Regions from separate parts of the Dickeya lacustris genome, predicted to be linked through region 1. Evidence: predicted binding sites of a transcription regulator. Region 1 holds the regulator's gene; each other region holds the start of a gene.
What was found. Region 1 encodes PurR, which represses purine synthesis genes. Its sites were predicted from a motif close to CANGCAAACGTTTGCNTG; they were not measured.

Region 1 (4,720 bases):
ACAGGATTGAGAGGGATCTCGGCACGAGAAAGACAATCATCCTTTATTTCGTAAAAAAAGATAATGCATTGTAACGATTTAACGGTGTTAAACCAATGCCTGTGCTATGCCGTCTGTTCCGTTTGGTTTTCCTGTCAATCTGGTGCACACTGCCGTGCATTCGATGAATGCGTTTTCAGGCGTTATTCCGATCATCGGATAAGCGCCAAGGTTGCATCCATCGCGTTTTATGACCCGATTCAGGAGAGCAGAACACCATCATGTTTACCGGTATTGTTCAAGGCACGGCGACAGTCGTGTCTGTTGATGAAAAACCCAATTTTCGCACTCACGTCATCCAACTGCCTGCTGAACTGCTGCCTGGACTTGAGCCGGGCGCTTCTGTGGCGCATAACGGCTGTTGTTTGACCGTAACCGAGATTAACGGCGATTGCGTCAGCTTTGATTTAATCAAAGAGACATTACGCTTGACTAACCTGGGCGAGATTAACGTCGGCGACAGCGTGAATGTTGAGCGTGCGGCCAAATATGGCGATGAAATCGGTGGGCATGTCATGTCCGGCCATATTATGTGTACGGCAGAGGTTGTGAAGATCCTGACCTCAGAAAATAACCATCAGATTTGGTTCCGCCTGTCGGATACCAGCCTGATGAAATATGTTTTGCATAAAGGGTTTATTGGTATTGACGGCATTAGTCTGACGGTGGGTGAAGTCACTCGCAGTCGTTTCTGTGTGCATTTGATCCCTGAAACACTGCAACGTACCACGCTGGGGAAAAAGCGGCTTGGCGATCGCATCAATATTGAAAATTGACCCGCAAACACAAGCGATAGTCGATTCCGTTGAGCGTGTGATGGCGGCCCAACAAGCCCGGCAGCAGGCAGAGGCAGAGGCAGCGCAAGACGAATAACCTTAACCCGGCGGCAAAGGGCAAAGAATGTGCCTGAGCCGCCGGTTGAGGCCTCAGTGAGAAACCTGGGCTCTTGCGCTGTCAAGCGGTTAGCGCGCGCAACGCACAGTCAGAACAAATGCACAGTCAGGACAGTTGGCGAGCCGTTGGCATAGCTATCTGGCAGCGTCAGATGATGGTTGTTGTCGTCAAAAACCATGACCGGAGTGTGGCTGCCAGCGCTGGTCATGGTTTTTCCTGACCAGCCGGGACTGGCGCGGTATTAGCGCCGATAGTCGAGGAAGGGGCCATCGCCGACAGAGCGACGCTCAATGAGCGTCGGGTGGACTTCAATGGTCTGCGCTTCCTCACGTTTGCTGGTAATGCGATCCAGCAACATTGAGAATGCGGCTTGTCCGAGACGCTCTTTCGGTTGATGGATAGTGGTGAGCGCCGGCGTGAAATAACGGGCGTGGCGAACATTGTCATACCCTATCACCGAAATATCCTGCGGAACCCGCAATCCCAGCTCATCTGCGGCACAAATCGCGCCCATCGCCATGATATCGCCGCCACAGAATACCGCCGTCGGGCGATGCTTTTGCGCCAGAATTTGGTGCATGGCCTTATAGCCGGATTCCGGTTCGAAATCGCCTTGCACCACCCATTCTTCGCGTATCGTAATTTCCGCTTCCTTCAACGCCTTGAGAAAGCCCAGATAGCGACCGCTGCCGGTATTACGTTCCTGCGAGCCAGGGATTGCGCCAATATCACGGTGGCCCCGTTCAATCAGGTAACGGCCAGCCATGTAGCCGCCGGTGAAGGCATTATCGATGATGGTGTCGGTAAAATCGCTGTGCGCTTCCCCCCAGTCCATGACGACCATCGGGATATGGCGGTAGTCAGCCAGCATGGATAACAGCGCGGGTGGGTATTCGGCACACATGACTAATAAGCCATCAACGCGCTTTTGCGCCAGCATGGACAAATAAGCGCGCTGTTTATCCAGATTATTGTGGGAGTTACACAGAATGAGGGTGTAGCCTCTGGCGTAACAGCTATTTTCGACGGCTTCGATAATTTCAGCAAAATAGGGCGCTTCACTTGAGGTGGCCAGCAACCCGATAGACTTGGTGTGATTCACTTTCAGGCTGCGCGCCACCGCGCTTGGTGAGTAGTGCAATTCCTTGATGGCTGCACGCACCGCAGCTTTGGTTTCTTCGGCGACGAAACGTGTTTTATTGATCACGTGTGATACGGTTGTGGTTGAAACGCCTGCGCGCTTTGCCACATCTTTAATCGTTGCCATCTCAAGTGACTCCTGAACAGTTGTAACAGCAACGCATCTGTTACAGCAGTAAATATGTTGTTAATCGTTTGCCTGCGTGAATTCATCTCCAGCCAGATAGCAAGGCACGATTTCAGGTGGAGATATGCCGAAGTGTCGCCGGAGGGGAGGCCGGGAGGCGGCCAACGCAGTGCATACAGTAAACTGCGAATTCTGGCCGATCTAGATCAAAAGTGGAAGAAATAATTCGTGTTATCTCTGTGATGAGGAAAGCGGTTTTTTTAACGCTGTTTCATATAATGAAAAACTGGTTATATTTATCGTCGGTGTATATTCATTGTGATGTGATAACCCGCCGTTTCGTCAAATACAGGAGCATGTTTATGGATACTAATTTGAAGATGTCGTTATTCACAACGGCCGTTGCGCTGGCGGTGATTGTGGTGTTCAGCATGAATGCTGTATTGAATTAACGCCGTATTGTCCGGCTGACGCGTTCTTGCTGGCCGGGCAATCTCAGTGCGCTAACGGCAGACGGCTTGTACAGAAGTGCATCGAGAGTGGATGGAGCGCGAATGAAATGAGAGTCATCGAGCGTCGTGGGCCATAACCGTAACCCGCCATCAAGCCGTATTACCGCGCTAAAGGTGTGATTTTTAATCGCTGTATCAACGAATTGTCTTCGGTGTCACCACGCGGCGTGCGCCGACGTAGTGATCCTGCCAGTAGTCTTCACTCAGTTTGCTGATTTTTATATCAGAGCCGGTGCGGGGCGACTGAATAAAGCGGCCATTGCCAAGATAAACGCCGACGTGATCGGCGGCACCTCGGTTGGTAATTCTGAAAAATACCAGATCCCCGCTCTCCAATTCATTTTTCTTGATAGGGGCGGCATCGCGCAGATGGAACATCTCGTTAGCGGTGCGAGGAATCGGGATTTTCACCACATCTTTGTAGGCGTAATACACTAATCCGCTGCAATCAAAACCAGAATAGGGCGATGAGCCACCCCAGTGATAAGGCTTGCCAATCTGACTCATCAGCTTATTCATCGCTGTCTGCTTGGCATGCTGATAACGCTTTTGATGCGCCGGATTCATGGCAATAACGGACTTGTTCTGTGTGTCTTTTTTGTTCTTACCGTGATGCGCGCTGGCGGCTAACTCTTCGCTATGAGTGCTGGATTTACCTTTGTGATTTTTTGCTGCTGGCTGCCCTGTGCCTGGTTTTGTGCTTTTGGTATGTGCCGCTTTCGCTACCGTTGCTGGCTGTTCGGGCACATGCCCTTTCTTGGCATTTTTAGCTGTGGGCAGGGGCGCTTTGGCTAAGGGGGTTTTCTCTGGTTTTTTATCATTTTTGCCGGTTTTAGCGGCATTGTGTGCCGTGTTAGCCGGGGCATTCCCTTTAGCTGCGGCAGTTTTGCTGTGTGCAGGTGCACCGGAGTGGCTGGTTGCCGTGTTTTTAGGTACAGGGTGCTTATCCGATACAGCGGCTTTACGCGATGACGCAGGGGGAGTAGACGGCGCACTGGCGCTTTTTTTAGCACTCTTTGCAGTCTTGCTTTTTTTCGGATCATCCACAGCCTTACTCGCCGTAGCCACGCCGCTTTTGCGTGGTAATACAGCGTTATTGTGAGGCGCAGCTTGTGCCAGACTAAAAAACAGATTACTGAAAAATAATAAAAAAAGCGTAATAAATAAACGCATAATGATGCTGACCGAATGGTGTCCTCAATCGTTCAATCTTTACAGTATTCCCCAAAATGACCTGATAAAAAAGTGGGGATAGGGCTTTTGTTACTACAAAATAGTGAGAAAACGTTAACAGCAGTTGTTTTTTGCTTAATTATCCATCAATGCGGCGGCGGCAGACACGCGGCGATGATAAAATCGTAAAACCCTACAAAAGATAGCGTTTTTTTGTGGTTGCCGCTATCGGTAGAATACCCGGCTATAGCACGAAAAGCGGCTAGCGCTCCTGGCCGTAATCCTATGTCGAGTCTGACTTGATACCGGCATCACCCGCTTAAGGAAGCATAAAGAATGACTAGCACTGTTGAGAAAATTCAGCGCCAGATCGCTGAAAACCCGATCCTACTGTACATGAAAGGCTCGCCAAAACTGCCGAGCTGTGGTTTTTCCGCCCAGGCGGTACAGGCGTTGTCAGCATGTGGTGAGCGTTTTGCTTATGTTGATATTTTGCAAAACCCAGATATCCGTGCCGAATTGCCTAAGTACGCCAATTGGCCGACCTTCCCGCAGTTGTGGGTTGATGGCGAGTTGGTCGGCGGTTGCGACATTCTGATTGAAATGTATCAGCGTGGGGAGTTGCAGAGCCTGATTAAAGAGACTGCCGATAAATACAGATCCCAGCAGGCAGACGAGCCTCAGGCTTAATCTGCGTTTGCGGTGACATCAGGCAACGCATGCGTTGCCTGATGTGGCAGCTATCACTCGGCTGTTTTGGTAACAGATTCTTTGGTAACAGATTGCCCTTCAGACTCATCGCCCATCACCAGTGGCCACCCACCTAAGCGTTTCC
Region 2 (4,720 bases), 970 kb from region 1:
TGAGACTGGCTGGACGCGCATTTTTTCTGTGAACAGCAGCGAATCAGTAAATTGACTGGTGTCAGTAAATTGACTGATAGAGCGCCGCAATCTCTTGCACACTGGCTGGCCGAGGATTACCGCCGGTGCAGACATCGTCAAACGCGGCCTGCGCCAGCGCCGGAATGTCTTGCTCTTTGACGCCAACCTGACGCAAGCGCGGCGGAATATCCACATCCCGAGCCAGTTGGGTGACGGCCTCAATCGCGGCGGCTCTGGCGTGTGCCAGCGGCAGCGTCGCGGCCTCTTTTACCCCCATGGCCTGCGCGATCGCACGGTACTTTTCACCGGTGTAATCGGCATTCCAGGCCATAATGTGCGGCAGCAGAATCGCGTTCGCCACCCCGTGCGGCGTGTTGTAGAACGCCCCCAGCGGATGTGCCATACCGTGTACCAGCCCCAGCCCGACATTAGAAAAGCCCATTCCGGCAATATATTGGCCCAACGCCATATCTTCGACGCCTTTATCGTTGCCCGCCACCGAATCACGCAGTGAGCGGCTGATAATCTCGATGGCTTTTAAGTGCAGCATGTCGGTCAACTCCCAGGCAGCGAGGGTGGTAAAGCCTTCGATGGCGTGGGTGAGCGCGTCAATACCGGTTGCGGCTTTAAGAGAGGCGGGCATAGAGCGCATCATGTCAGCATCAATAAACGACACAATCGGAATGTCGTGCGGGTCAACGCAAACAAATTTGCGCCGTTTCTCTTCATCGGTGATGACGTAGGGTGTGTCCCGTAACTATTTTTTGTACAATCAGGGACATGATTTCACCACAAAAAGTCCTTTAATTTGGCTCGTTACGATTTTCCCGATGACGCCTGGGCGTTGATTTCTCCCATGCTGCCACCTGAAAGAGGCTCTTCCCGAGGCGGGCGTCCTTATTTTGCGCACAGACATGTCATGAATGGCATATTTTGGGTGCTTTGCTCTGGCGCACCCTGGCGGGACTTACCTGAGCGTTATGGTCAATGGAAAACCATTTACAACCGCTTCAATCGGTGGTCTAAAGCCGGAATAATGAACAGCATTTTCAATAAATTACTCCAGATTCTGGATGAAAAAGCGCTGATAGACTGGGATGTTATCGCGCTGGATGGCAGTAACGTTCGCGCCCTGAAAGCGGCCGCCGGTGCGAAAAAAACATCCCGATGAATGCGAGGACCATGGGCTGGGTCGCTCTCGCGGCGGCTTTGGCACCAAAATCCATCTGGCGACAGATGGCACAGGATTACCACTGAGTTTTTGCCTGAGCGGTGGACAGGCCCACGAAAGCCGATACGCGGAAACGTTGCTCAACCGGGTCGGATTATCCGAAAAAGCGGGCACCTGAAATCACGTCCGAAAGCGGTGCTGGCGGATAAGGGTTATTCAGGTAAAAACCTTCGCATTCACTTGAAAATGAAAGGAATAAAAGCGGTTATTCCGTTTAAATCGAATGAGAAGGCCAGTCAGGACGGACGTCGCCCCCTCGACACGCGCCTGTACAAAAAACGCAATGTCGTGGAGCGTTGCTTTGCGATACTTAAAGAAAATCGCCGTATTGCCACCCGCTCGGAGAAAACGGCCAGAAACTACCTGAGTATGCTAAAACTGGGAGCGATCAGGTTATTTTTAAAGCGGTTGTTAAGTTAAGGGACACAGCCTAGTTGATGGTCACTTCTGCGGCGGTGCCGGAGGTGGTCGGAATGGCGAAAATCGGCACGCTGGGTTTGCGCGTGGCGGCGACCCCTTCGAGGCTGCGCACATCGGCAAATTCCGGGTTGTTGATAATAATGCCGATGGCTTTACTGGTGTCTTGCGGCGAGCCGCCGCCGATAGCAATCAGGTAGTCGGCGGCAGCCTCCTGAAAACGCTTCACGCCCTGATGCACAATGGCAATAGTCGGGTTAGGAATAACGCCGTCATAGACATCATAAGGCAGGCCGGCGTTATCGAGCAGGCGGGTGACTTTGCCCGCCACCCCATGCGCCACCAGCTCGCTGTCCGTCACGACCAGCGCTTTATGAAAACCGCGCCGTTGCACCTCTTGCGTCAGGTGAGCTATCGCGCCTTGGCCAAAATATGACGTCTCATTGAGTATCATTCTGTGTGTCATCACTACGCTCCTGTTTTCGTTGATAAACCACAGTGTGAACCTCTTACACCCCGCCACCTTCCGGTTATTGCCATCATCAGCACCGCGCTGGCGCTGAGGGGAAGATAGCCGTGAGAGCTATCACAAAACGCCATACTGCACGGGCATTAACAATGACGTAACTGACCTGAAATAATCTAATTTCAGGTTTTTTTCGCATTACTTTATATAATGATTAATGCTTTTTTGTTATCTGATAACCCACTTCGATAGCGGTGTTTTTTGTATTTAGTGTTCAGTAAATAACTATATTGTGAGATTAAAAAATTATTTTATAATTATTTTTGGTTTTTAATTCTGATGATGATGGTGCGAGACAGGTCGGGGGTTTTATGTTTTATATAGATAAACTTATGACTAAGGGTGTGGTGGCGGGCGCATTTCGGTGGTAAGTTCAATGGCAGGATAAACGTTTGCGTCGTGGGGCCTGGCGTCACAACGCGCGGCTAACGTAGAAAGGCGTAGAGAAGAGAAAAATGGCAAACCACACTCCGTTGTATCAACAGCATCTGGCCGATGGTGCCAAGATGGTGGACTTCCATGGCTGGATGATGCCGCTGCATTATGGCTCGCAGCTTGATGAGCATCACATCGTGCGTAACAGCGCCGGTATGTTTGATGTTTCACACATGACCATTGTCGATTTGCGCGGCGCCCGGGTGCGCGAATTTTTACGTTACTTACTGGCCAACGACGTCGCCAAACTGACCCAACCCGGCAAGGCGCTCTACACCGCGATGCTGACGCCGTCTGCGGGCGTGATCGACGATTTAATCGTCTATTTTCAGAGCGAAGATTATTTCCGTCTGGTGGTGAACTCCGCCACCCGTGAGAAGGACCTGGCCTGGATTAGCGAGCACGCCAAACCGTTTGGGGTGACGCTCACCGAGCGTGAAGACCTGTCGCTGATAGCGGTGCAAGGGCCGCAGGCGCAGGAAAAAGTGCGCAGCCTGTTAAGTGCGGCGCAGTGTGAACAGATTGCGGGTATGAAACCGTTCTTCGGTGTGCAGGCCGACGAGTTATTTATTGCCACCACTGGCTATACTGGCGAAGCAGGCTACGAAATTGCCCTGCCGCAGGCGCAGGCGGTGAGTTTCTGGCAACAGTTGCTGGCCGCTGGCGTAAAACCCTGTGGTTTGGGCGCGCGTGACACGCTGCGTCTGGAAGCGGGCATGAACCTGTATGGTCAGGACATGGATGAAACCGTGTCACCGCTGGCCGCCAATATGGGCTGGACGATAGCCTGGCAGCCGCAAGAGCGCCAGTTTATTGGCCGCGAGGCGCTGGAGCGCCAGCAGGCGCAAGGCACCGAACAACTGGTGGGCCTGGTGATGACCGAAAAAGGCGTGTTGCGTCATGGTCAGACGGTGCGTTTTACCGACGCGAACAACGTGGTGCAAGAGGGCGTCATCACCAGCGGGTCATTCTCGCCAACATTGGGCGTCAGCGTGGCGCTGGCCCGTGTGCCTGCGGGTATCGGTGAGCAGGCAACCGTGCTGATTCGCAATCGTGAGCTGCCGGTGCATGTCACCAAACCAAATTTTGTCCGCGCCGGTAAGGCGCTGGTTCAGTTTTAATTTTTGGCTTAAGTAAGGAGAAAGTGGCAATGAGCAATGTTCCGGCAGAACTGAAATATACCTCCTCCCATGAATGGGTGATGGCGGAAGGCAATGGCATTTACAGCGTAGGGATTACCGAGCACGCTCAGGAGTTGCTGGGTGATATGGTGTTTGTCGATCTGCCGGAAGTAGGCAGCACGGTGAACGCCGGTGACGATTGCGCCGTAGCCGAGTCGGTTAAAGCCGCTTCAGATATCTATGCGCCGCTGAGTGGCGAAATCGTTGAAGTGAATGATGAATTAGAGGGCGCGCCTGAGCTGGTGAACAGCGCACCTTATGCGGAAGGCTGGTTGTTCCGCATCAAAGCCGCTGATGAGTCAGAGCTCAATGAATTGCTGGATGCCGAAGGCTATCAGGCGTTGCTGGCAGAAGAAGACGGCGACGAAGACGAATAACGCGGCAGCCCTGCGGCCTGATGGCGGCAGGGCATGACCGTTGCCCGCAGGTTTTGCGATCGGTTTTATTTTGTTGTCTGTTGCGGTATGTCTGCGGCGTATTGATACCGTTTGAGGCATATCACGGTGCTAAATGCAGGAAATTCCCCCCATGATCCAGACCCTCAGTGAACTTGAACACGCTCATGCTTTTATCGAGCGTCATATCGGCCCGTCGGATAGCCAACAGCAGCAGATGTTGCAGGCGATTGGCGCGGATTCTCTTGCCGGGCTGATTCGCCAGATTGTGCCCGCAGATATTCACCTGTCGCAGCCGCCTGCGGTGGGGGAGGGGGCGACGGAGGCGCAGGCGTTGGCAGAACTGAAGTCTATCGCCAACCTTAACCTGCGCTATAAAAGCTATATCGGCATGGGTTATCACGCCGTGCTAACGCCGCCGGTCATTCTCCGTAATGTGCTGGAAAACCCGGGCTGGTATACCGCTTATACGCCGTATCAGCCGGAAGTGTCGCAGGGGCGTCTGGAGGCGTTG
Region 3 (4,720 bases), 580 kb from region 1:
CTGCATCGCCATGGTCTGCATACCGTAGCAGACGCCAAGCACAGGTACGCCAGCCTGGAAAACATATTCCGGCGCGCGCGGGCTATTGAACTCGGTGGTACTTTCCGGGCCGCCGGAAAGGATGATGCCATTCGGGTTGAACTCGCGAATCTGCGCTTCAGTGACATCCCATGCCCACAGTTCACAGTATACGCCCAGTTCACGCACGCGGCGGGCTACCAGTTGTGTATATTGCGAGCCGAAATCCAGAATAAGAATGCGATGTTGATGAATGTTTTCTGTCATGAGAGGCGTATTCCACTACGGATAGAAGCGAAAGAAAAATTGAACCCGGCGAGTTTACCGGGTTCGTTGTATTAAATCAGCCGGTAACGCGCTTAACCCATGCGGTAATTCGGCGATTCTTTAGTGATGGTGACATCGTGCACGTGACTTTCCTGAATGCCTGCACCGCTGATGCGCACAAATTGCGCCTGGGTACGCAGCGCATCAATGGTCGGGCAACCGGTCAGCCCCATACAGGAGCGCAAGCCCCCCATTTGCTGATGAACGATCTCTTTCAGGCGGCCTTTGTAAGCCACGCGGCCTTCGATACCTTCCGGCACCAGCTTGTCGGCGGCGTTATCTGTCTGGAAGTAACGATCGGACGAGCCTTTGGACATCGCGCCCAACGAGCCCATACCACGGTAAGATTTGAATGCACGGCCTTGATACAGTTCAATCTCCCCTGGAGACTCTTCCGTACCGGCCAGCATTGACCCCACCATCACGCAAGCGGCCCCTGCTGCAATGGCTTTGGCGATGTCGCCGGAGAAACGAATACCGCCATCGGCAATGACCGGAATCCCGGTGCCTTCCAGCGCTTCAACCGCATCAGCGATAGCGGTAATCTGCGGCACACCGACACCGGTAACGATACGCGTCGTACAGATAGAACCCGGGCCAATACCTACTTTAACCGCGCTAACGCCAGCTTCTGCCAGCGCGCGAGCGCCTGCGCCTGTTGCGACGTTACCGCCGATTATCTGCAAATCAGGGTATTTGGCGCGTGTTTCACGAATACGCTGCAACACCCCTTCGGAGTGGCCGTGTGAGGAATCGATGAGCAGTACATCGACGCCCGCCGCCACCAGCGCATCGATACGCTCTTCGTTACCAGCACCCGCGCCAACCGCCGCCCCAACGCGCAAACGACCATGTTCGTCTTTACAAGCATTGGGTTTACGCTCGGCTTTCTGGAAATCTTTTACGGTGATCATCCCGACCAGACGGAACTGATCGTCTACCACCAGCGCTTTTTCGATGCGGCGTTCATGCATTCTTTGCAATACCACATCGCGGGCTTCCCACTTCTTTTACCGTGACCAGACGTTCCTTCGGCGTCATCACCGCACTGACCGGACGATCCAAATCGGTGACAAAGCGCACATCACGGCCAGTAATAATCCCCACCAGTTCATTGCCGCTGGTGACAACCGGATAACCGGCAAAACCATTGCGTTCAGTCAGGGCTTTTACCTGGCGCAGCGTACTCTCAGGCGTCACAGTTTGCGGATCAACGACCACGCCGCTTTCATGACGCTTCACGCGGCTGACTTCTTCAGCCTGCCGTTCGATAGACATATTTTTATGAATAAAACCGATACCGCCTTCCTGGGCCAGTGCAATAGCCAGGCCAGACTCTGTTACGGTGTCCATCGCCGCAGACAGCATAGGAATATTCAGCCGAATACGCTGGGTTAGTTGGGTACTCAAATCGGCCGTGTTGGGCAGAACAGTGGAGTGGGCTGGAACGAGAAGGACATCATCGAAGGTCAGGGCTTCTTTAACGATACGTAGCATGGCAATATCTCACCGGAAATTGGGATGGGTTTTAGATAAAATATTGCCGTGGCATTATACAGGCCGAAATCGATTGCCTCCAGTATTTTTTTACAAAAATGCTTGCGAACCCCCAGATGCCCGGTAATATCGATTGATTAACTCTCTGTTTTTCTATTTGATCTGGGTCACAATGTCCGCATTGCCTTCATCGGCTATTTTTACCGTCAGCCGCCTAAATCAGACGGTAAAACAGTTACTGGAAGCAGAAATGGGTCAGATCTGGCTTTCCGGTGAAATCTCCAACCTCTCTCAGCCCTCTTCGGGTCACTGGTACTTTACGTTAAAAGATGAACGCGCCCAGGTGCGTTGCGCGATGTTTCGTAACAGTAACCGGCGTGTCACCTTTCAGGTGCAGAATGGCTTACAAGTGTTGGTACGCGCCACACTCACGCTTTACGAGCCGCGTGGCGACTATCAACTCTTGGCTGAAAGTATGCATCCAGCGGGCGACGGCGCGCTACAGCAGCAGTTCGAACAGTTGAAACAACGCTTATCCGCGCAAGGGCTATTTGATGTGCAGCACAAGCAGCCGCTGCCAAAACCGGCACGTCAGGTTGGTGTGATTACCTCAGCCAGCGGCGCGGCGCTGCATGACATACTCCATATTCTAAAGCGGCGAGACCCGTCACTGCCGGTAATTATTTATCCTACGGCAGTGCAAGGACATGAGGCCCCGGCACAAATCGTTCGGGCGATAGAGCTGGCTAACCGGCGTAATGAATGTGATGTGCTTATCGTTGGGCGCGGCGGCGGCTCGCTAGAGGATTTATGGAGCTTCAATAATGAGCACGTTGCCAATGCCATTTTCGCCAGTCGCATCCCGATTGTCAGCGCGGTCGGTCATGAAACCGATGTGACCATCGCCGATTTTGTAGCAGATTTACGCGCGCCAACCCCCTCTGCGGCTGCAGAATTGGTCAGTCGCGATCGGCAAGAACTGTTCAGACAGCTTCAGGCGCAGCGCCAGCGGCTAGAGATGGCTTTCGACTACTATCTGGCGCAACGTCAGCAACGCTTGGCTCGCTTACAACATCGGTTACATCAGCAGCATCCACAACTGCGCCTGGCGCGCCAGCAAACGCAGCTTATCCGCATGAAACAGCGGTTGAAGGATGCCATTCAACACCAGTTGTTGTTACAAAAACGGCAGCAGCAGCGTTTTGATCAACGCCTGATGCAACAGTCCCCACAGCCTCGCGTACACCGGGCACAGCAGCATATACAGCAGTGCCATTATCGACTACAACGCGCGTTGGAAAAACAGATTAACGAGTATAAACAACGTTTTGGCGAGGCCTGTTCACACCTGGAGGCAGTAAGCCCTCTGGCGACACTGGCTCGTGGTTATAGTGTCACCACCACCATTGATGGCCAGGTGATGAAAAAAACGGCGCAAATATCGCCGGGCGATAAACTAAAAACCCGTCTGCATGATGGTTGGGTCGAAAGCCAGGTGATTGAAATAAAAAAAGAAACCACCAAGTCTCGTTCAACGAGGCGCATAAAAAATATTTAGTGATTAGGCTATACTTATCGTGTCATCAATGTGGTACATCAATTAGGGTAAAACAATGTTGATAATATGTTGCAACCCATATTTGAGCCAGACATAAGGAGATGAAGTATGAAGTTCGCTCGTAGCATCATTCCGCCCTATATATTGCATCGTATTATCAACAACGGGTCCGATGAAGAGCGTCGGTGCGCACAACAGACTTTGATGCACGTCCAATCGCTAATGGTAACAGCGGTCGCCCACCCAGAGACCCATGAAGAACGTAGTGACACACAGGTCTTACGTGAAATTCACGATGCTGGCCACCAGCAAACGTTGCCCGGCAACCTTGTCAGAAAAGAGGGTGAACCCGGCAATGGCGATGTTGCGGCAGAAGAAGCCTATACCGCCCTGGGCATCGTGCATGATTTTTTCTGGAAGATATTTGGCCGTAACTCATTGGATAACAAAGGACTGCCGCTTATTGGTAGCATTCATTACGGAAAGAACTACCAAAATGCGTTCTGGGACGGCAGGCAGATGGTGTTTGGTGACGGCGACGGAAAAATATTTAATCGATTTACCTCATCGTTGGATGTCATCGCCCACGAGATGTCGCACGGCGTTATCGAAAGCGAGAGCAGTTTGCTCTATTTTCGCCAGTCTGGTGCGTTGAGCGAATCGCTGGCGGATGTGTTCGGCTCAATGATCAAACAATATCATCACAATCAGAAAGTACAGCAGGCTGACTGGATCATCGGAGAAGGCCTATTAAGTGATGAGATTGATGGTAAAGGGTTACGTTCACTCTCCCGCCCCGGCACGGCCTATGACGATCTCCTCCTCGGCACCGACCCGCAACCCGCCCACATGCGTGACTTCGTCAACACCCGTGAAGATAACGGTGGCGTGCATCTGAACTCAGGGATCCCGAACCGGGCGTTTTATCTCGCAGCGATTGCGTTGGGAGGGTACGCCTGGGAAAAAACGGGTCATATTTGGTATGACGCAATGTGTGATAAAGCGTTGCCGCAAAATGCTGACTTCTCTATTTTTGCCCGCTTTACGGTTGAACATGCGAAAAAGCGCTTTAATGCCGCCGTTGCAGAAGCCGTGCTTCGCTCCTGGCATCAGGTAGGGATTGACACAGGTATCCTGCACGAGCATGAGCTGGAGTAATGGAAGGCCGCTTGCAAATCCAATGCGAATACCATGAAGGTTTCTCCAGGCGGTACACATCAGAAAATGGCCTGGCTCACAGCACATGCGGCCAGCGCCTTATTGCGGTTATGCCAGATCCTGATAATGAACGTGTATTCGCGTGCGTGATATCAAGCCATG
Region 4 (4,720 bases), 540 kb from region 1:
CCAGAAAAAATAAAATATCACTATTGATGCTTTAAATAATTTATCTATCAGTGGTATCTTTTTTGATGCGTTAATTTAAGGCATGGAATAAATGATGAGAGGAAATATTCTATTTGATAAATAAAATACGCCTGTGGAAAAAACAGCACAACTGATTCATGGAGAAAATAAATTCATAGAATGGCGTGGCAATAAAAAGGGAGATTAACACTCACGAAGGTAGTATAAGAACATTTATATACCCGTCATACTTCACGTTGCAGGTGCGTTGCCTTTCCTCGCTCACCCCGGTCACTGACTTGAGTAAGCTCCTGGGGATTCGCTGCGTCGTCGCCTTCCCGCAACTCGAATTATTTAGGGTGTAACATCATTGATCACATAAAGAAAAACGCCATGCAGTGGCATATCTGGCGGGTAATAATCGGGCAGGCGAGCTGCCCGAGGAAAGGGCGAGGGTTAATCGTCCAGATGCGTTGCGGCCCAGGCCAGGCCAGACTGATACACCGCTGGCAACAGGGGGGCCAGTTGCTTGAGTGTGGCACGTAACGCGGCCTTATCCGGGTGATTCAGGTTCAGGTGGCCGACTTTGCGCCCCGCCCGCACCTCTTTTTCATACCAGTGCAGGTGAATCAAGGGCAGCGTTAACCATTCGAGATTTAGCTCAGTCCCAATCAGGTTCACCATCACAGATGGGCTGGCAACCACAGGCGCAGGCAGCGGCAGGTCGAGAATCGCCCGCAGGTGCAGTTCGAACTGGCTGATGGACGCGCCGTTTTGCGTCCAGTGGCCGCTATTGTGTACCCGGGGAGCCAGTTCATTGATAAGCAGACTATCGCCAACCACAAAACACTCCATCGCCATCACACCGACGTAATTGAGGTGATTCATGATGGCTGACAGCATCTGTTCGGCCTGCTGCTGTAAAGCGCTATCCGGCTCAGGCAGCGCCACGCTGGTGCGCAGAATGCCGTCTTCATGCAGGTTATGGGTCAGTGGATAGAACACGCACTGGCCCTGGGCGCTGCGTGCGCCAACCAGCGAGACTTCGCCAGAAAACGCGATCCCCTGCTCAACAATGCACTCACCGTAACAGTCGGCAGGCAGGCTGTGTTCTTCACCGGGGCGGATACGCCACTGGCCGCGCCCATCATAACCCCCGACGCGGCGTTTCACGATGGCCAGCTCGCCAAGCGCGGCAAACACCGGAGGCCACTCTGATGCCGATGCCAGTAACTGCCAGGGCGCGGTCGCCAGATTGAGCGTATCCAGCAGCTGTTTTTGGCTATAGCGATCGGCCAGTCGCGGGAAGATATCGCGGTTGACGAAGGCCGCGTGCTGCGCCAGTTGGCGGGTTAATGCGGTTTCAGGCCAACGCTCGATTTCAGCGGTGATAATGCTGTGCGCTACCGGAACTGACTCCGGCTCGGCATCCAGCCCGACGGGGTAAACCGCAATACCGAGCGGTTCACCGGCCTGACGTAACATACGACCTAGCTGGCCGTTGCCCAACACACAAACCGGTTTCATGCTTCTTCCCTCGGGTCTGGATGCGTGAGCACTTCGTCGGTTTGTGCCTGACGCCAGGCAGCAAGGCGCGTGGCCAGGTCGCGGTCATGGCGCGCCAGAATCTGTGCGGCCAGCAGGGCCGCGTTGGCTGCACCGGCTTTACCGATAGCCAATGTACCGACCGGAATACCGCGCGGCATTTGGACTATCGAGTAAAGGCTGTCAACGCCGCTTAATGCCGCGCTTTGCACCGGTACACCCAGCACCGGCACCAAGGTTTTCGCTGCCAGCATGCCCGGCAGGTGTGCCGCGCCGCCAGCGCCAGCGATAATGACATCAAAGCCGTTTTCATCAGCCTGTTCAGCAAAGCGAAACAGTTTATCCGGTGTACGGTGTGCGGAGACGACTTCGACATGATAAGGCAGGTTTAGCGTCGTAAGAATGTCTGCGGCAAACTGCATAGTGGCCCAGTCACTCTTTGAACCCATAACAATAGCGATTTTCGCCGGGGCAGCGTTGGATGACATGCCTGTAGTGCTCCTGTGGTCTGCATGACGATGGTGATTGATCAACGACGATAGGACGAGGCGCTCATCGTACGTGATGCGGTCTTGCGTGGCGCAACGGCGACCTGCCAGCCAAGCCACAGGTCGCGAGGGCGTAGAGCATACCATGACCCAGAGGGGAGGAAAACGGTTGCGTAGCGATGAAAAGGGCTTCTTTCGGTAAAAAATGCGCTAAATCTTCGATGCCAGTGGGAAAGTCGTGAGCTGAAGCCCGGCGTGATTGACCTGTAAAACCGACCCCTGGTGATGCCAGGCGCCCAGCACGGCTCGTTCGGCGGTGAGGCCTGCGCCATCAACATTAACATTAACATTAACATTAACATTAACATTAACATCAACGTGGTGAATGGCCGGGCGATGGGTGTGGCCGTGGATAAGTAATGTCGCATGATGGTGCTGTAAGCGCGCTATCACCTCCGCATCGTTCACATCCATGATTGCCATGGGCTTGTGTTGATTCGCCTGCTGGCTGGCTGCGCGCATGCGGGCGGCTATGCCCAGACGCAATGACAGGGGTAACAGCCTGAAAATAAATTGAATCAACGGGTTATGAACTTTACGGCGAAAGCGTTGATAAGCCTGATCGTCAGTACACAGCGTGTCGCCGTGCATTAACAGCGTGCGGCGGCCATACAGGGTTATCACGGTTTCCGTCGGCAATAGCTGTAAACCGCTGCGACGGGCGAAGTGCTTACCGAGTAAAAAGTCCCGATTGCCATGGACAAAGTAGCAAGGGGTACCGCGTTGTGTCAGGTCATGTAGCGCGTTGGCGACGGTGCGGTGCAGTTCGGCCGGATCGTCGTCGCCTATCCAGGCGTCGAACAGATCGCCGAGAATATACAGCGCGTCGGCGCCCGGTGCGTCTTCACGCAGAAAACGCAGAAAACCGGCGGTGATCGCCGGTTCATGTTCGCTAAGATGCAGATCGCTAATAAATAGCGTGGTCATGCAACCGAATTACTCGCTAACGGTGACATGGGTGACAACCACATCTTCTTTCGGCACATCCTGGTGCATGCCGCTACGACCGGTTGCCACAGCCTTGATTTTGTCAACCACATCCAGGCCTTCTACCACTTCGGCAAATACGCAGTAACCCCAGCCGTTCATGCTTTCTGATTTGAAATTCAGGAAATCATTATCCACGACGTTGATGAAGAACTGAGCCGTTGCTGAGTGTGGATCGGCGGTACGCGCCATTGCCAGCGTGCCGCGATTGTTTGCCAGACCATTGTTCGCTTCGTTCTTGACGGGAGCCTGAGTGTCTTTCTGTTTCATGCCCGGTTCAAAACCGCCGCCCTGAATCATGAAGCCGTTGATAACACGGTGGAAAATGGTGTTGTCGTAAAAACCGCTGCGGCAGTAGTTCAAAAAGTTTTCTACAGTAAGCGGTGCTTTATCCGCAAACGTGTTAATCACGATGTCGCCGTGGTTGGTATGAAACGTAATCATAAATGAACCTTACTGTAAGCCAATACACAGAATAATGAGTGATGTTCACCGAGGCGCGAAGCCGCCAAGAGCGCTCTTATAACATAAGTGAATGGTTGAGTCAGCATGGGGGAGGTGGGGGAGGTCGTTCGCTGTTAGCGACAGGCGATTTTATTTCAAATTTACTCTTTAAATATATCTATTTACTTGAATTTATTTGAAATACATTTTTATTGCGTTAAATCAATAATTGCTTTCATTTCGATAGGTTTTTTTACTTTCTAAATTTATTCTAACTGCGGTTGATAGTCACTCTCGTTAACGCACTGTTCATTCAATATTCACTATACAGGTAGGTAAATTATGTTAGACCGGATTAATCAGCTGTTAGACAACCCGGACGGCGGCAAGCTGGTTTTGCGACTGGCATTCAGTATTCTGATGTTGTTTCACGGTGTTCATAAACTCATCGCAGGTGTCGGCGCTATTCAAGGAATGCTGGCTGCTCATGGCTTGCCGGGGTTTATCGCCTATGGCGTGTTTGTCGGTGAGGTGATTACACCGGTTCTGATGATTCTGGGGATTCTGACTCGCCCGGCGGCACTGTCTTTCTCCTTTACCATGCTGGTCGCCTTCCTGTTGGCGCATCCTGAAGCGATTTTCACGCTGGATACAAACCGGTGCCTGGGGCATTGAGGGTGTTGCGGTGTATTTCTTTGCGGGTATTGCCATTGCTCTGCTGGGCAGCGGTAAATACTCTGTGATGAGTAATCCGCGCTGGCGCTAAAACGGCGTCTCTCTCGATGAAAAACCCGGCAATTGCCGGGTTTTTACGTTTACGTCAATGGCATGACGAATAGCCGATGATGGCCGAATAATCGGTTCGTTTGCTTGCAATAGCGCAGGGTTCAGGTTTCAATACGCAGCTGGATCCGAAAACCGGATAAGCACTGATTTTATTAATGATGCGTACCGCAGACCGTTTTGCGCACTTTCCTGCGATGACCCCGTCCTGCGACCCCCTGGCTTGTGAACACCATGGAATGCCCTGATGCTAAAGATCTTTAATACCCTGAGTCGTCAAAAAGAGGAATTCAAACCCATTCACGCTGGCAAAGTTGGCATGTATGTGTGCGGGATAACCGTTTACGACCTGTGTCATATTGGTCATGGCCGTACATTTGTGGCATTTGACGTGGTATCACGCTACCTGCGTT

Region 2: a site for PurR is predicted at 2,577-2,594, ahead of gcvT (glycine cleavage system aminomethyltransferase GcvT). Genes of this name have one in related genera too.
Region 3: a site for PurR is predicted at 1,905-1,922, ahead of xseA (exodeoxyribonuclease VII large subunit). Genes of this name have one in related genera too.
Region 4: a site for PurR is predicted at 2,192-2,209, ahead of purE (5-(carboxyamino)imidazole ribonucleotide mutase). Genes of this name have one in related genera too.

What each region holds. Positions count from the first base shown of each region.
Region 1 covers NZ_CP114280.1:863,689-868,408, reverse strand. Annotated here, with positions in the region: partial or broken gene O1Q98_RS03925 (riboflavin synthase subunit alpha) at 261-912, shown strand; gene purR (HTH-type transcriptional repressor PurR) at 1,175-2,200, opposite strand; gene cydH (cytochrome bd-I oxidase subunit CydH) at 2,563-2,652, shown strand; gene O1Q98_RS03910 (C40 family peptidase) at 2,848-3,885, opposite strand; gene O1Q98_RS03905 (Grx4 family monothiol glutaredoxin) at 4,222-4,575, shown strand; gene rnt (ribonuclease T) at 4,629-4,720, opposite strand, start outside.
Region 2 covers NZ_CP114280.1:1,837,144-1,841,863, reverse strand. Annotated here, with positions in the region: partial or broken gene O1Q98_RS08285 (dehydroquinate synthase/iron-containing alcohol dehydrogenase family protein) at 62-763, opposite strand; partial or broken gene O1Q98_RS08280 (IS5 family transposase) at 830-1,672, shown strand; partial or broken gene O1Q98_RS08275 (iron-containing alcohol dehydrogenase) at 1,686-2,135, opposite strand; gene gcvT (glycine cleavage system aminomethyltransferase GcvT) at 2,651-3,751, shown strand; gene gcvH (glycine cleavage system protein GcvH) at 3,781-4,188, shown strand; gene gcvP (aminomethyl-transferring glycine dehydrogenase) at 4,340-4,720, shown strand, end outside.
Region 3 covers NZ_CP114280.1:1,442,759-1,447,478, forward strand. Annotated here, with positions in the region: gene guaA (glutamine-hydrolyzing GMP synthase) at 1-285, opposite strand, end outside; partial or broken gene guaB (IMP dehydrogenase) at 378-1,842, opposite strand; gene xseA (exodeoxyribonuclease VII large subunit) at 2,015-3,400, shown strand; gene O1Q98_RS06425 (M4 family metallopeptidase) at 3,509-4,558, shown strand; gene O1Q98_RS06430 (zinc ribbon domain-containing protein) at 4,667-4,720, opposite strand, start outside.
Region 4 covers NZ_CP114280.1:1,406,926-1,411,645, forward strand. Annotated here, with positions in the region: gene purK (5-(carboxyamino)imidazole ribonucleotide synthase) at 457-1,527, opposite strand; gene purE (5-(carboxyamino)imidazole ribonucleotide mutase) at 1,524-2,033, opposite strand; gene lpxH (UDP-2,3-diacylglucosamine diphosphatase) at 2,244-3,020, opposite strand; gene ppiB (peptidylprolyl isomerase B) at 3,030-3,524, opposite strand; partial or broken gene O1Q98_RS06290 (DoxX family protein) at 3,867-4,290, shown strand; gene cysS (cysteine--tRNA ligase) at 4,555-4,720, shown strand, end outside.